Regions from separate parts of the Streptomyces sp. NPDC013455 genome, predicted to be linked through region 2. Evidence: riboswitches for the same ligand, from Rfam matches in the RefSeq annotation. Region 2 holds a riboswitch; each other region holds the start of a gene.

Region 1 (3,186 bases), on a different contig from region 2:
GTGAGGCCAGGCCCTGGGCGTTCCCGGCCCCCGAGCGCGGCACGCTGGACAACGGCCTGACCGTGCTGCGCTGCCACCGCCCCGGCCAGCAGGTCGTGGCCGTGGAGGTGCTGCTGGACGCGCCCCTGGACGCCGAGCCGGCCGGCCTGGACGGCGTCGCCACGATCATGGCGCGGGCCTTCTCGGAGGGCACCGACCGGCACTCCGCCGAGGAGTTCGCCGCCGAGCTGGAGCGCGCGGGCGCCACTCTCGACGCGCACGCCGACCACCCCGGCGTCCGGCTCAGCCTGGAGGTACCCGCCTCCCGGCTGGCCAAGGGCCTCGGCCTGCTCGCCGACGCCCTGCGCGCGCCGGCCTTCGCCGAGAGCGAGGTCGAGCGGCTGGTCCGCAACCGCCTGGACGAGATCCCGCACGAGCTGGCCAACCCCGCCCGCCGGGCCGCCAAGGAGCTGTCCAGGGAGCTGTTCCCGGCGTCCTCGCGCATGTCCCGCCCGCGCCAGGGCACCGAGGAGACGGTCGAGAAGATCGACGCCGCGGCCGTACGCGCCTTCTACGACCGCCATGTGCGGCCCGCGACGGCCACCGTGGTCGTCGTCGGCGACCTGACCGGCGCCGACCTCGACGCACTGCTCGGCGACACCCTGGGCGCCTGGACCGGCACCCCGGGCGAGCCCCGGCCCGTGCCGCCGGTGACCGCCGACGACACCGGGCGCGTGGTCATCGTGGACCGGCCCGGCGCCGTGCAGACCCAGCTGCTCATCGGCCGGGTCGGCCCCGACCGGCACGACCGGGTGTGGCCGGCCCAGGTGCTCGGCACGTACTGCCTCGGCGGCACCCTCACCTCCCGCCTGGACCGCGTCCTGCGCGAGGAGAAGGGCTACACGTACGGCGTGCGCTCCTTCGGGCAGGTCCTGCGCTCCGCGCCGGACGGCACGGGCGCCGCGATGCTCGCCATCAGCGGCTCCGTGGACACGCCGAACACCGGCCCGGCGCTGGAGGACCTCTGGAAGGTGCTGCGCACCCTCGCGAGCGAGGGCCTGACCGACGCCGAGCGGGACGTCGCCGTGCAGAACCTGGTCGGCGTGGCGCCGCTCAAGTACGAGACCGCGGCGGCCGTCGCGAGCACCCTGGCCGACCAGGTCGAGCAGCACCTGCCCGACGACTTCCAGGCGACGCTGTACCAGCAGCTGGCCGCCACGGGCACGGTGGAGGCCACCGCGGCCGTCGTGAACGCCTTCCCGGTGGACCGTCTGGTGACGGTCCTCGTCGGCGACGCGGCACGGATCAAGGCGCCGGTCGAGGCGCTCGGCATCGGTGAAGTGACCGTCGTGGCGGCCGAGTAGCCGAGCGGCGGCACGCGCGTGGGGCCCCGGCGACCGGTCGACGGACCGCCGGGGCCCCACGCTGTTCCACTCGCTCCCTCAGATGCCCGTTTTGGGGCGGAGGTTGCCTGTCTGCCCTGTGGGATGCGCTACAAACCGAGGGATTCGTTTGAGGATTGAAAGCGGGCCGCCGTAGCGTCGTCCGGGCTGTTCGTCAGGCAGTGCGCCGCAACCGCGGCACCGGACAGCCATCGCCGAGTCCCCGTACGGCGCGAGCCAGGGGAGCCGGGGACCCATGCAGTCCCTGGGGTGAATCGGGCGCCCGCCAGGGGGCCCGTAGGAGACCTTCCTGCTCCGAACCCGTCAGCTAACCCGGTAGGCGAGAGGGAAGGAAAGGACCAGCCACTTCATGGCGTTCATGTGCGCCACCGGGAAGCACCGCAAGCCCGGCCGGGTCAAGCGGACCACCGCCCAGGCGGCCGGCGTCGCGGCCCTGACCACCACCGGTGTGATCGGCACCCTCGCCGCCTCCCCGGCGCTCGCCGCGGAGAACTCCACCGAGCAGACCGGCCTCACCCCGGTCCTCACCGTGAGCGACGACGTCGCCGAGCAGATCGACGCGCAGGCCGCCGCCCAGCAGCAGGCCGCCGACGAGCGGGCGGTCGAGGCAGCCGCGGCGAAGCTGGCCGCCGAGAGGGCCGAGGAGGTGCGCGAGGCCAGGGCCCGCGCCGCCCGCGAGGCCGAGCGCAAGCGGCTGAACGCCTTCGTCAGCCCCATCGCGCACTCCTACGTCTCCACGGCCTACCAGGCGAGCAGCGGCCTGTGGTCCTCCGGTTCGCACACCGGCATCGACTTCCACGCCGCCAGCGGCACCGCCGTCCACGCTGTGGGCTCCGGCACGGTCGTCTCCACCGGCTGGGGCGGCGCGTACGGCAACGAGATCGTGATCCGGATGGCCGACGGCATGTACACCCAGTACGGGCACCTGTCCTCCATCGGCGTCACCGTGGGCCAGAAGGTCGTCCCGGGCCAGCAGATCGGCCTGTCCGGCGCCACCGGCAACGTCACGGGCCCGCACCTCCACTTCGAGGCGCGCACGACCCCCGACTACGGCTCGGACATCGACCCCGTGGCCTACCTCCGCAAGCACGGCGTGAACGTCTGACGCGCACCGCACGCCCCTCCGAAGCCCCGGCTCACCGAGCCGGGGCTTTCGTCGTTTTTCACGGCTTCCGCCGGATGTGCTGACCAAAAAATATCCATGGATTACGACCCGCCGTCGGCAATTACCGCTCACTGGAATAGAGTCACGGAACACGCGTCGGCGACGGCGTTTCACGGGGATTAATGCGGAGGTCGGTCATGCGTATTCCGGCGCACTCGGTGTGCACGGCGATCCGGGACGACATCGTCGCCGGTGTCTACGAGCGCGGCAGCCGCCTCACCGAGGAAGTACTGGCCCGCCGCTACGGCGTCTCGCGCGTCCCCGTGCGGGAGGCGCTGCGCACGCTGGAGGCGGAGGGCTTCGTGGTGACGCGCCGGCACGCGGGCGCGTGCGTGGCCGAGCCGACCGAGCAGGAGGCCGCCGACCTGCTGGAGATGCGGATGCTGCTGGAGCCGCTGGGCGCAGCGCGGGCCGCCCAGCGGCGCACCGAGGCCCATCTGAAGGTGCTGCGCGGGCTGGTACGGCTCGGTCAGGAGCGGGCCCGGCGGGGGCACAGCGAGGATCTGCGCTCGCTGGGCGGCTGGTTCCACGAGACCCTCGCGCAGGCCTCCGGCAGCCCGTCGCTGACCTCGATGCTCACCCAGCTGCGGCACAAGATCGCCTGGATGTACGCGGTGGAGGCGCCGTCGAGCCCCGTCG
Region 2 (3,186 bases):
GCGGCATGCCGCCCTCCTGCTGGAGCTGCCGGTCGATCGCGTCCTCCAGGAGGCGGGAGGCGGCGATGTAGGCGCGCCAGGCGCGCTGCTCCTCGGAGGTGAGCCAGCGGGTCGTCATGCCGCCAGTGTAAGTTTGCTTCAAAATTGAACCAAGCCGTCCGCCTGCCGACGGTCCACTCAGCGACCGTCCGCCTCCCCAGAGAGGGCGCCGATGCCCCTGCCGTACGTGCTGCTGTCCGCCGCCGTCTCCCTCGACGGCTATCTGGACGACACCGGCCCCGAGCGGCTGCTGCTCTCCAGCCCGGCCGACTTCGACCGGGTCGACGAGGTCCGGGCCTCCGCCGACGCCGTCCTCGTCGGCGCCGGCACCCTCCGCGCCGACAACCCGAGGCTGCTGGTCTACTCAGCCGACCGGCGCGCGGCACGCGTCGCGGCGGGCCGGCCGGAGTACCCGCTCAAGGTCACCGTCACCGCCTCCGGCGACCTCGACCCGGGCGCCCACTTCTGGCATACCGGCGGCGAGAAGCTCGTCTACACCACCGACCGGGGCGCCGAACGGGCCGCGCGGCTGCTCGGGCGCACCGCCGACGTCGTCCCGCTCGGCCCGGCCCTCGACTGGCGGGCCCTGCTGGAGCACCTGCACGACGTGCGCGGGGTCGGCCGCCTGATGGTCGAGGGCGGCGGCACGGTCCACACCCAGCTGCTCCACCAGGGCCTCGCCGACGAACTCCAGCTGGTGCTCGCCCCGCTCTTCGTGGGCGACCCCGCGGCCCCGCGCCTGTTCGGGCCCGGCCCCTACCAGGGCGGTCGCCTGCGGCTGCTCGACACCCGGCGGATCGAGGACGTCGTCCTCATGCGGTACGCGCCCACGGCCCCCGGCACCGGCCCGGCCGCCACCGCCGCCGACCGCCACTGGCTGCGCACCGCGTGCGAGCTCGCCGCGCTGTGCCCGCCCTCGGAGACGGCGTTCAGCGTCGGCGCGGTCGTGGTCGCCGCCGACGGTACGGAGCTGGCCCGCGGCCACTCCCGGGAGGGCGCCGACCCCGTGGTCCACGCGGAGGAGGCGGCGCTGGCGAAGATCGGCCGCGATGACCCGCGACTGCCGGGCGCGACCGTCTACAGCAGCCTGGAGCCCTGTGCCCGCCGTTCCTCGCGGCCCGCGCCCTGCGCCGAGCTGATCCTCGCCGCGGGCGTGCGCCGCGTGGTCACCGCCTGGCGGGAGCCGGACACCTTCGTGACGGCGGCCGACGGGGCGGGGCTGCTGCGCACCGGGGGTGCGCGGGTCGTCGTCCTGCCGGAGCTTGAGGCCCTCGCCAAGGAGCCGAACGCCCATCTGCTCGCCTGAAAAGCACTCAGGGCCGGAATCCACTGGATTCCGGCCCTGAGTCTTCAGTAGCGGGGACAGGATTTGAACCTGCGACCTCTGGGTTATGAGCCCAGCGAGCTACCGAGCTGCTCCACCCCGCGTCGTTGTGTGACCAGCATACGCCATGCGAGGGGTCCGATGCACATCGCTTCCCGCGCCCGCGCCGATCATCACGCACAGTGATCGAAGGGGTGCCGTGCGCTTCAGGTCCGGGTCACCATCAAAACCGTCGATGACTGCTGGCCTGGGGTCAACTCGCCCGTTTTGCAGGGGTCCTGGCCGGTAAGTCCGGGGTTTAAAAAGCTTAACGATCAAGTCGAACGGCTTGGAAAGTGACTGGCAGGTCTATTAACGTTCGATAACGCAGCGCGGTCGTCCCAGCCGTCACAAGAGGCGGCTCCGTGCGCACGCGCCGAATCCCGCAAGGGAGCCGGGGAACCACCACCCTGGGGTGAATCACGCGGATGCGGTCGTGAACTCACGGAGTCCACGACCGGTATACGCGCGTAGGAGACCTTCCTGCTCCGAACCCGTCAGCTAACCCGGTAGGCGGAGGAAGGAAAGGAGCACGCCTGCGTGGCGTCCAACCGGCCTGCCCCAGAAGCCCCGTTCATACCGGCCCAAGCGCCGGCCGAGACCTTCGGCTACGGCGCCTACCGCGCGGAAGAGGGTCCCTGGGAGGAGTGGAACCCCACCGAGGAGACCGTCGCCCCGGTCCGCGGCCGGCACCGCGTCGCCAAGCAGCGCGGCGGCTTCGCGCGCAGCTCCACCGTCCTCGGCGTCGGCGTGATCGCCGCGGTCGGCGCGGGCGGCATGGCCAGCGCCCAGACCGGCAAGCCGCCGGTCTCCATCTCGATGCCCGACCTGCCCTCCGTCGGCTCCCTCTTCGACGACGGCTCCGCCGACGCCCAGGCGGCCGAAACCACCACCACCGCGCTCAGCAGCCTCGGCGGGACCTCGGCCGACACCGAGCACGGCACCGACGCGGGCGAGGCGCTGCGCAACCGGATCATGGCCCAGGCCGAGCAGCAGCAGGGCCAGGCCGAGAGCAGGGCCACCGCCACCGCGCTCGCCGCCGCGGAGAAGCAGAGCGCCGCGGCCGCGGCCGCCGCCGAGAAGGAGGCCGCCGCCAAGGCCGCGGCGGCCAAGGAGAAGGCCGAGGCCGAGGCGGAGGCCGAGGCCGCGAAGGCGGAGGCCGCCGCACAGAAGGCGGCCGAGGAGAAGCGGCTGGCCGAGCTGGCCAAGCAGTACGCCCTGCCGACCTCCTCGTACACGATCACCTCGACGTTCGGTCAGGCCGGCTCCATGTGGTCCTCCGGCTACCACACCGGCCTGGACTTCGCCGCCCCCACCGGCACCCTCGTCAAGGCCGTGCACGGCGGCACGATCACCCAGGCGGGCTGGGCCGGCGCCTACGGCTACCGCACGGTCCTCACCCTCGAGGACGGCACCGAGGTGTGGTACTGCCACCAGTCCTCGATCAGTGTCTCGGTCGGCCAGAAGGTCGGTACCGGCGACGTCATCGGCCGCGTCGGCGCCACCGGCAACGTCACCGGCCCGCACCTGCACCTGGAGATCCACCCGGGCGGCCAGGCCACCGGCATCGACCCGACGGCCTGGCTGCGCGACAAGGGTCTCAACCCCTGAGCCGTCCTGCCGAAAAGGGCGCCGGTGGCGGGATGCGACGACCCGCCGCCGGCGTTGTCATGACGTATGACGTCACTTCGTAAACTCGGCTCTTCCGATCTCGAGGTCTTCCCGCTCTGCCTCGGTGGCAACGTCTTCGGCTGGACCGCCGACGAGGACACCTCCTTCGCCGT
Region 3 (3,186 bases), on a different contig from region 2:
CGTCGCGTCGGGGTAGTCCTCCTCGAACTGGAGGATGTTGCGGATCGTCGCGCCCCGGAAGGCGTAGATCGACTGGTCCGCGTCGCCCACGACACAGAGTTCGGCGGGCGGGAGGTCGTCTACGCCGGGCGGGGTGCCGGCGTCCCCGGCGGTGCGCTCGCCCGTCCCGACCAGCTCGCGGACGAGGGCGTACTGGGCGTGGTTGGTGTCCTGGTACTCGTCGACCAGGACGTGCCGGAAGCGGCGGCGGTAGTGCTCGGCGACGTCCGGGAAGGCGCGCAGCAGGTTGACCGTCGTCATGATCAGGTCGTCGAAGTCCAGCGCGTTCGCCTCGCGCAGCCGCGACTGGTACAGCGCGTAGGCCTGGGCGAGGGTCTTCTCGAAGCCGTCGGCGGCCTGGGCGGCGAAGTCCTCCTCGTCGATCAGCTCGTTCTTCAGGTTGCTGATCTTGGCGCTGAAGGACTTGGGCGGGAAGCGCTTGGGGTCGAGGTCCAGGTCACGGCAGACCAGGGCCATCAGGCGCTTGCTGTCGGCGGCGTCGTAGATCGAGAACGACGACGTGAAGCCCAGCTTCTTCGACTCGCGGCGCAGGATCCGCACGCACGCGCTGTGGAAGGTCATCACCCACATCGCGTTGGCGCGCGGGCCGACGAGCTGCTCGACACGCTCCTTCATCTCGCCCGCGGCCTTGTTGGTGAAGGTGATCGCGAGGATCTGGCCCGGGTGCACGTTCCGCTCGGCGAGCAGGTGGGCGATGCGGTGGGTGAGCACGCGGGTCTTGCCGGAGCCGGCGCCCGCGACGATGAGCAGCGGGGAGCCGGCGTGCACGACCGCGGCGCGCTGGTTGTCGTTAAGCCCCTCCAGGAGCGCCGCCGCATCGATCACCGGGCGCGGGGCACCGTCCCGGTAGTACGCGTCCCTGTCCGGCGGTACGTCGAACTTCCCGCCGAACAGATCGTCCGGAAGCGGCTCCGGAGCGTGATCGTCCTCGGGCGGCGGCGGGGGCTCCTCCTCGCGCCCGCGAGGGGGCTGGAGGTCCGCCAGGAAGCTGTCGTCAAAGAGGCTGCTCATCGCTCTCCGAGTCTAGGGCGCCCCACCGACAACCGGTCGCCGTCCCCGGAACATGACCGGTTTCCGGAGGAGTCGATCTCTACGCCGGCCCCGCCCCGCCCTTTGCTCACGCAATGGAAGCAGCCGGTGACGCGGTCGTGAAACCTCTGACAGGTCACGGAAATGTATCGGACATACTGCGCACCAACCTTCACAGAAGACACACGAGTTGGCTAGGTTGCCGTCAGGCCGCACGACCCCCTACCGGCGAACGTCGCCGGGCCGCGCGGCCTCCGCCGAGTCCGGCGCGCCCCGCACGGTGCCCGGAGCCGGGGACCCACCGATCCTGGGGTGAATCGGCCGACTCCCGCCCGGGACGACGCCGTAGGGCAACCCTTCCAAGCAGCCGCCCGAACCCGACAGCTAACCCGGTAGGCGGCAGCACGGAAGGAGTCGCCCCTCTTGGCGTCGCACCGCAAGCCGCGCCCCGGCGGTACTCAGACAGCGGGCATCCGCACCCCCGCCCTCGCCACCGCCGCGCTCACCTCCGTGGCCATGCTCTCCCAGAGCTCCGAGGCCACCTACGCGGCCGGTCACGGCAAGCCGAGCGCCGAGGAGGTCGAGCGGAAGATCGACGACCTCTACCGCCGGGCGGAGTCGGGGGCCGGGACATCCGGCACGGGCAAGGAACGAATCGTCCGGGGCGACCGGGCGGAGCGCGCCGGGTGGACCGAGCGAGCGGAGCGCACCGGGAAAGCCGAGCGCACCGGGGGGACCGGGCGGGAGGAACCGGCCGAGGCCCCGCGGCGACGCGCGGACAGTCTCCAGCGGCTCCGCGACGAGGTCGCCCGGCGCGCGGCCAGGACCCGCGCCCTTCCCGCACAGCGCGGCACCACCCCCGGCGACAGGACCCCGGGCGACAGGACCCCGGCCCAGCGCGGCGCGGCCCCGGCCCAGCGCGGCGCGGCCCCGGCCCGGCACGGGGCCGCCCCGGACTCCGCCGTGGCGGGCACCGCCGTCGCAAGCACCGCCGTCGCAAGCACCGCCGTGGCGGGCAGCCGGGCCGAGGTTCCTGCGAGCGGCCCGAAGGCGGCCAAGGCGGCCGTGCAGAAGAAGCTCGCCCACGCGCGCGTGCTGGTGTCACGGCGGACCACCCGGGCGACGCCGCCGACCGGCCACATGTCGCAGCCGGCCGACCAGGCGCCGCAGGGGCCCGACCACGTGTCGCGGGGGCCCGCCCAGGTGCCACAGCGGACCGGGCAGGTGCCGCAGTGGACCGGGCAGGTGTCGCAGCGGACCGGGCAGGGCATCGCCACGCCGCCCATGCCGTCCAGGCCACCCGTGCCGTCCGTGCCGCCGGCCTCGTCCGCGCCGTCCGTGTCCCCTGCCTCGCCCGCGCCGTCCGTGCCGCCCGCCTCGTCCGCGCCGTCCGTGTCCCCTGCCTCGCCTGCGCCGTCCGTGCCGTCCGGTGGGCACGCGACCAAGGCCAGGGAGGCCGTCGCCTTCGCGCGCGCCCAGCTCGGCAAGCCGTGCGTGTGGGGCGCCGCCGGTCCCGGGTCCTATGACTGCTCGGGCCTCACCCAGGCGGCCTGGAAGTCCGCCGGCGTCACCCTGCCGCGCACCGCGCGCGAACAGGCCGCCGCCGGCACCCCGGTCCCGCCGGCCGAGGCCCGCCCCGGCGACCTCGTGTTCTTCGACGACGTGAGCCATGTCGGACTCTGCACGGGCGACGGCATGATGGTCCACGCCCCGAGGCCGGGTGACTACGTCCGCGAGGAGCCGGTCTCCGGCGTCGGCCGGCCGGCCGTCCACAGCGTGGTCCGGCCGGGGTGACCCGGAGCGCCGGGGATCAGGTCCACAGGACGGCGATGAAGACGTTGGCGGTGGTCAGCAGGCCGACCAGCCCGAAGAGGCCCTTGTCGACCCGTTCCTCGTCGCGCTTGACGTAGACCAGGCCGAGGATCACGATCAGCAGCGCCAGCTTCACGCCGATCTTGATGTTGTTCACGTGCTGGTCGTCGGCCTGGTTGAGACCGACCAGGGCCACGCCGGTGACCAGCATGGTGAGAGCGCCGTGCAGCATCCCGGGCACGAACCGGGCGGTGCCCTGGCCCATCGCCTTCATCTGGGTGAGGA
Region 4 (3,186 bases), on a different contig from region 2:
GCTGGACCTCGCCCGCCGCGACAACCAGCACCTCGGCTACGGCCACGGCATCCACTACTGCCTCGGCGCGCCGCTCGCCCGCCTGGAGGGGCAGACCGCGCTCGCCACGCTGCTCACCCGCCTGCCCGACCTGCGGCTCGCCGCGGATCCGGCCGACCTGCGCTGGCGCGGCGGGCTCATCATGCGCGGCCTGCGCAGCCTGCCGGTCGAGTTCACCCCCACCGTCTGAACACACTCGCTCCAGCGGAACATGACACACGTTCAACTCTGTGATCTTCACGTGATCTGTGCGGCATGAACTTGTGACAAGTGATCGTCTGCCTATACGTTCACCCATCAGCGCGGCGACCGGCTCCATCCGCCGCGCCGGTCCTGCTGTCGCTCGAAAGGCTTCTGCATGCTCTCCGGGAACGGCCGACACCGTCGCCCCCGCCAGGCTCCCGCCCTCCTCGTCGCGGCCGGAGTGACCGGCTCCGCCATCGCCATCCCGCTGCTCGGCGCGGCGAGCGCCAACGCGGCCGACGGCACCACGTGGGACAAGGTGGCCGAGTGCGAGAGCGGAGGCTCCTGGAGCGCGGACACGGGCAACGGCTACTACGGCGGCCTGCAGATCTCGCAGGACGACTGGGCCGCGTACGGCGGTACGCAGTACGCGGACAGCGCCGACCAGGCCAGCCGTTCGCAGCAGATCTCCGTGGCCGAGAAGATCCTCGCCGACAAGGGCACCGCCCCCTGGGCCACCTGCGCCCTGCTGTCCGGGCTGACCACGGACTCGGGTTCGGTGGACGTCGACACGGGCGTCGGCGGCTCCGAGGACACCGAGCCCCCGGCCGACTCCTCGACGCCCGCCCCCGAGTCCGACACCTCCGGCAAGTCCGACAGCTCCCACCCGTCCGGTAAGCCGGATCCGAAGACCTCGGACGGCACCGGCACGGGCGGCGACACCGGCACCGGCTCCGGTTCCTCCTCCGACACCACGGCCACGCCGAGCACGGAGCCGGGCGAGGAAGCCGGCACGGCCACCGGCTCCATCGGGACGGACACCCCCAAGTCCGACAAGTCCGCCACGCCGGACCGGGGAAGCGCGCAGGGCGCCGACGGCTTGCCCGCGGCCACCCCGGACCCCGGCCGCGCGGACGATCCCCAGAAGGCCGCCGGTTCCTGGAGCCTGGTCGACACCGGTGCCCTCGCGGGCGGCGGGCGTCACCGGGGTGCGAGCGCGGACGAAAGCGTGACAAACGGTCAGAACGCCACCGCGTCCGGCCGGCACGCCTCCCGCGAACCGGGTACCTACACCGTCCGCCAGGGAGACTCCCTCGCCTCCATCGCCGACTCCCTTGACGTCGACGGCGGATGGCATGCGCTCTACGCCGGCAACAAGAAGGCCATCGGGTCCGACCCGAACCACATCACCGCCGGTCAGACCCTGGAAGTCGAGGACGAAAAGGACGCGGAGTAGGGGCAGTTGACGCCCCACTTAACGCCCTAATGTCCGATTTGGCGAAAGTGTGGGATGAGTCTCAGAAGCCCTGATCGTCTTTGAAATTCCGCGGATCGCGTGTCTACGGTCGAGGCCGCTCGTCACCGCGAGCCCCGGCATCCGCAACGCCGAATCCTGCCAGCGGACGCCCGGGAACAGTCGTCGCGTCAAGCGCCGTAGGCAGGAGCGGGGGACCCAAGGTAGGTGCCGGAACCAGCGGTTGACGCTGGAACCGGCTGGGGGTGAAGCCGCGATCTCCGCGCAAGCGGGACCGCGGCCGGGCAACTCAACCGGCCCGAACCCGACAGCTCACCTCGCAGGCGTCGGTGAGGGGATCGATCCATGCTGTTTACCGGCAAGGGCAAGCACCGTCGTCCGTCCAAGGCCGTCCGCGCCATCACGCTCGCCGGTGTCACCGGCGCCGCCGTCGCCGCCCCGCTGATGGCGGCCGGCAACGCCTCCGCCGCCACCGCCGCCGAGTGGGACAAGGTCGCCCAGTGCGAGTCCGGCGGCAACTGGTCCATCAACACCGGCAACGGCTACTACGGCGGTCTGCAGTTCTCCGCCTCCACCTGGGCCGCGTACGGCGGCACCGCATACGCCCCGACCGCCGACAAGGCCGGCAAGGCGCAGCAGATCGCGGTCGCCGAGAAGGTCCTCGCCGCGCAGGGCAAGGGCGCCTGGCCGGTCTGCGGCACGGGCCTGTCCAGCACCCCCTACAACGGCTCCGCCCCGAGCACCTCCACGGACTCGGGCACCGCCACCCGCTCCACCGACGGGCAGGCCGCCTCCCGCTCCGCCGAGCGTCCGGCCGCGTCCACGGGCAAGACCGTCACCACCCCGACCGGCGAGAAGGTCGCGAAGGGCGACGGCGAGTACAAGGTGGCCGCCGGCGACACCCTCAGCACCATCGCCGACGAGCAGGGCGTCAAGGGCGGCTGGAAGAAGCTGTTCGAGCTGAACAAGAACATCGTCGAGGACGCCGACCTCATCTACCCGGGCCAGCAGCTGCACCTGAAGTGACACCCGGCTCCCACCGGAGCCACAGGGCTCGCACAGGTGTGCGGGCCACGCTGAAGACCCCCGTGCGGGCCACCCCCGTCCCCACGGGCTCCCCGTCCCGGTGCGTGTTCCCCCGTACGCACCGGGACGGGGCTTTTTTGTGTCCGTCCACCCGGAGTCCTTTGTTTCGGACAGAAACAAAAGGTACGGTCAGCTTGTCCACGGGACGGTCGGTCGGTGGCCGACGCCCCCGGGACGGTTAGGCTCTAGGCGCAAGGCACACCAGCCCCGCACTTCCAGCGTCACATCCAAGAAGGAGATGCTCGTGCCGTCCATCGACGTCGTCGTAGCCCGGGAAATCCTGGACTCCCGAGGCAACCCCACGGTCGAGGTCGAGGTCGGCCTCGACGACGGCAGCACGGGTCGTGCCGCCGTTCCGTCCGGCGCCTCGACCGGCGCCTTCGAGGCCATCGAGCTGCGCGACGGTGACCCGAACCGCTACCAGGGCAAGGGCGTCGAGAAGGCCGTCCTCGCCGTCATCGAGCAGATCGGCCCGGAGCTGGTCGGGTACGACGCCACCGAGCAGCGCCTGATCGACCAGGCCATGTTCGACCTGGACGCCACCGACAACAAGGGCTCCCTCGGCGCCAACGCCATCCTCGGCGTCTCGCTCGCCGTCGCCCACGCCGCCTCCGAGGCCAGCG

The links. A riboswitch is a leader RNA that binds a small molecule or an ion and turns the genes downstream of it on or off. The one in region 2 is predicted to bind cyclic di-AMP.
Region 1: linked by a shared signal. The riboswitch ahead of ABZ576_RS07150 (M23 family metallopeptidase) and the one ahead of ABZ576_RS29220 (M23 family metallopeptidase) in region 2 are both predicted to bind cyclic di-AMP.
Region 3: linked by a shared signal. The riboswitch ahead of ABZ576_RS18540 (NlpC/P60 family protein) and the one ahead of ABZ576_RS29220 (M23 family metallopeptidase) in region 2 are both predicted to bind cyclic di-AMP.
Region 4: linked by a shared signal. The riboswitch ahead of ABZ576_RS06245 (transglycosylase family protein) and the one ahead of ABZ576_RS29220 (M23 family metallopeptidase) in region 2 are both predicted to bind cyclic di-AMP.

Annotation. Positions count from the first base shown of each region.
Region 1 covers NZ_JBEYCX010000003.1:117,804-120,989, forward strand. The annotation lists gene ABZ576_RS07145 (pitrilysin family protein) at 1-1,343, shown strand, start outside; cyclic di-AMP (ydaO/yuaA leader) riboswitch at 1,565-1,719, shown strand; gene ABZ576_RS07150 (M23 family metallopeptidase) at 1,732-2,487, shown strand; gene ABZ576_RS07155 (GntR family transcriptional regulator) at 2,685-3,186, shown strand, end outside.
Region 2 covers NZ_JBEYCX010000023.1:21,950-25,135, reverse strand. The annotation lists gene ABZ576_RS29235 (MarR family transcriptional regulator) at 1-118, opposite strand, end outside; gene ABZ576_RS29230 (dihydrofolate reductase family protein) at 212-1,345, shown strand; tRNA gene ABZ576_RS29225 (tRNA-Met) at 1,394-1,467, opposite strand; cyclic di-AMP (ydaO/yuaA leader) riboswitch at 1,767-1,935, shown strand; gene ABZ576_RS29220 (M23 family metallopeptidase) at 1,943-3,013, shown strand; gene ABZ576_RS29215 (aldo/keto reductase) at 3,080-3,186, shown strand, end outside.
Region 3 covers NZ_JBEYCX010000010.1:170,358-173,543, reverse strand. The annotation lists gene pcrA (DNA helicase PcrA) at 1-1,071, opposite strand, end outside; cyclic di-AMP (ydaO/yuaA leader) riboswitch at 1,335-1,504, shown strand; gene ABZ576_RS18540 (NlpC/P60 family protein) at 1,513-2,883, shown strand; gene ABZ576_RS18535 (hypothetical protein) at 2,900-3,186, opposite strand, start outside.
Region 4 covers NZ_JBEYCX010000002.1:475,360-478,545, forward strand. The annotation lists gene ABZ576_RS06235 (cytochrome P450) at 1-229, shown strand, start outside; gene ABZ576_RS06240 (transglycosylase family protein) at 398-1,459, shown strand; cyclic di-AMP (ydaO/yuaA leader) riboswitch at 1,643-1,818, shown strand; gene ABZ576_RS06245 (transglycosylase family protein) at 1,823-2,503, shown strand; gene eno (phosphopyruvate hydratase) at 2,808-3,186, shown strand, end outside.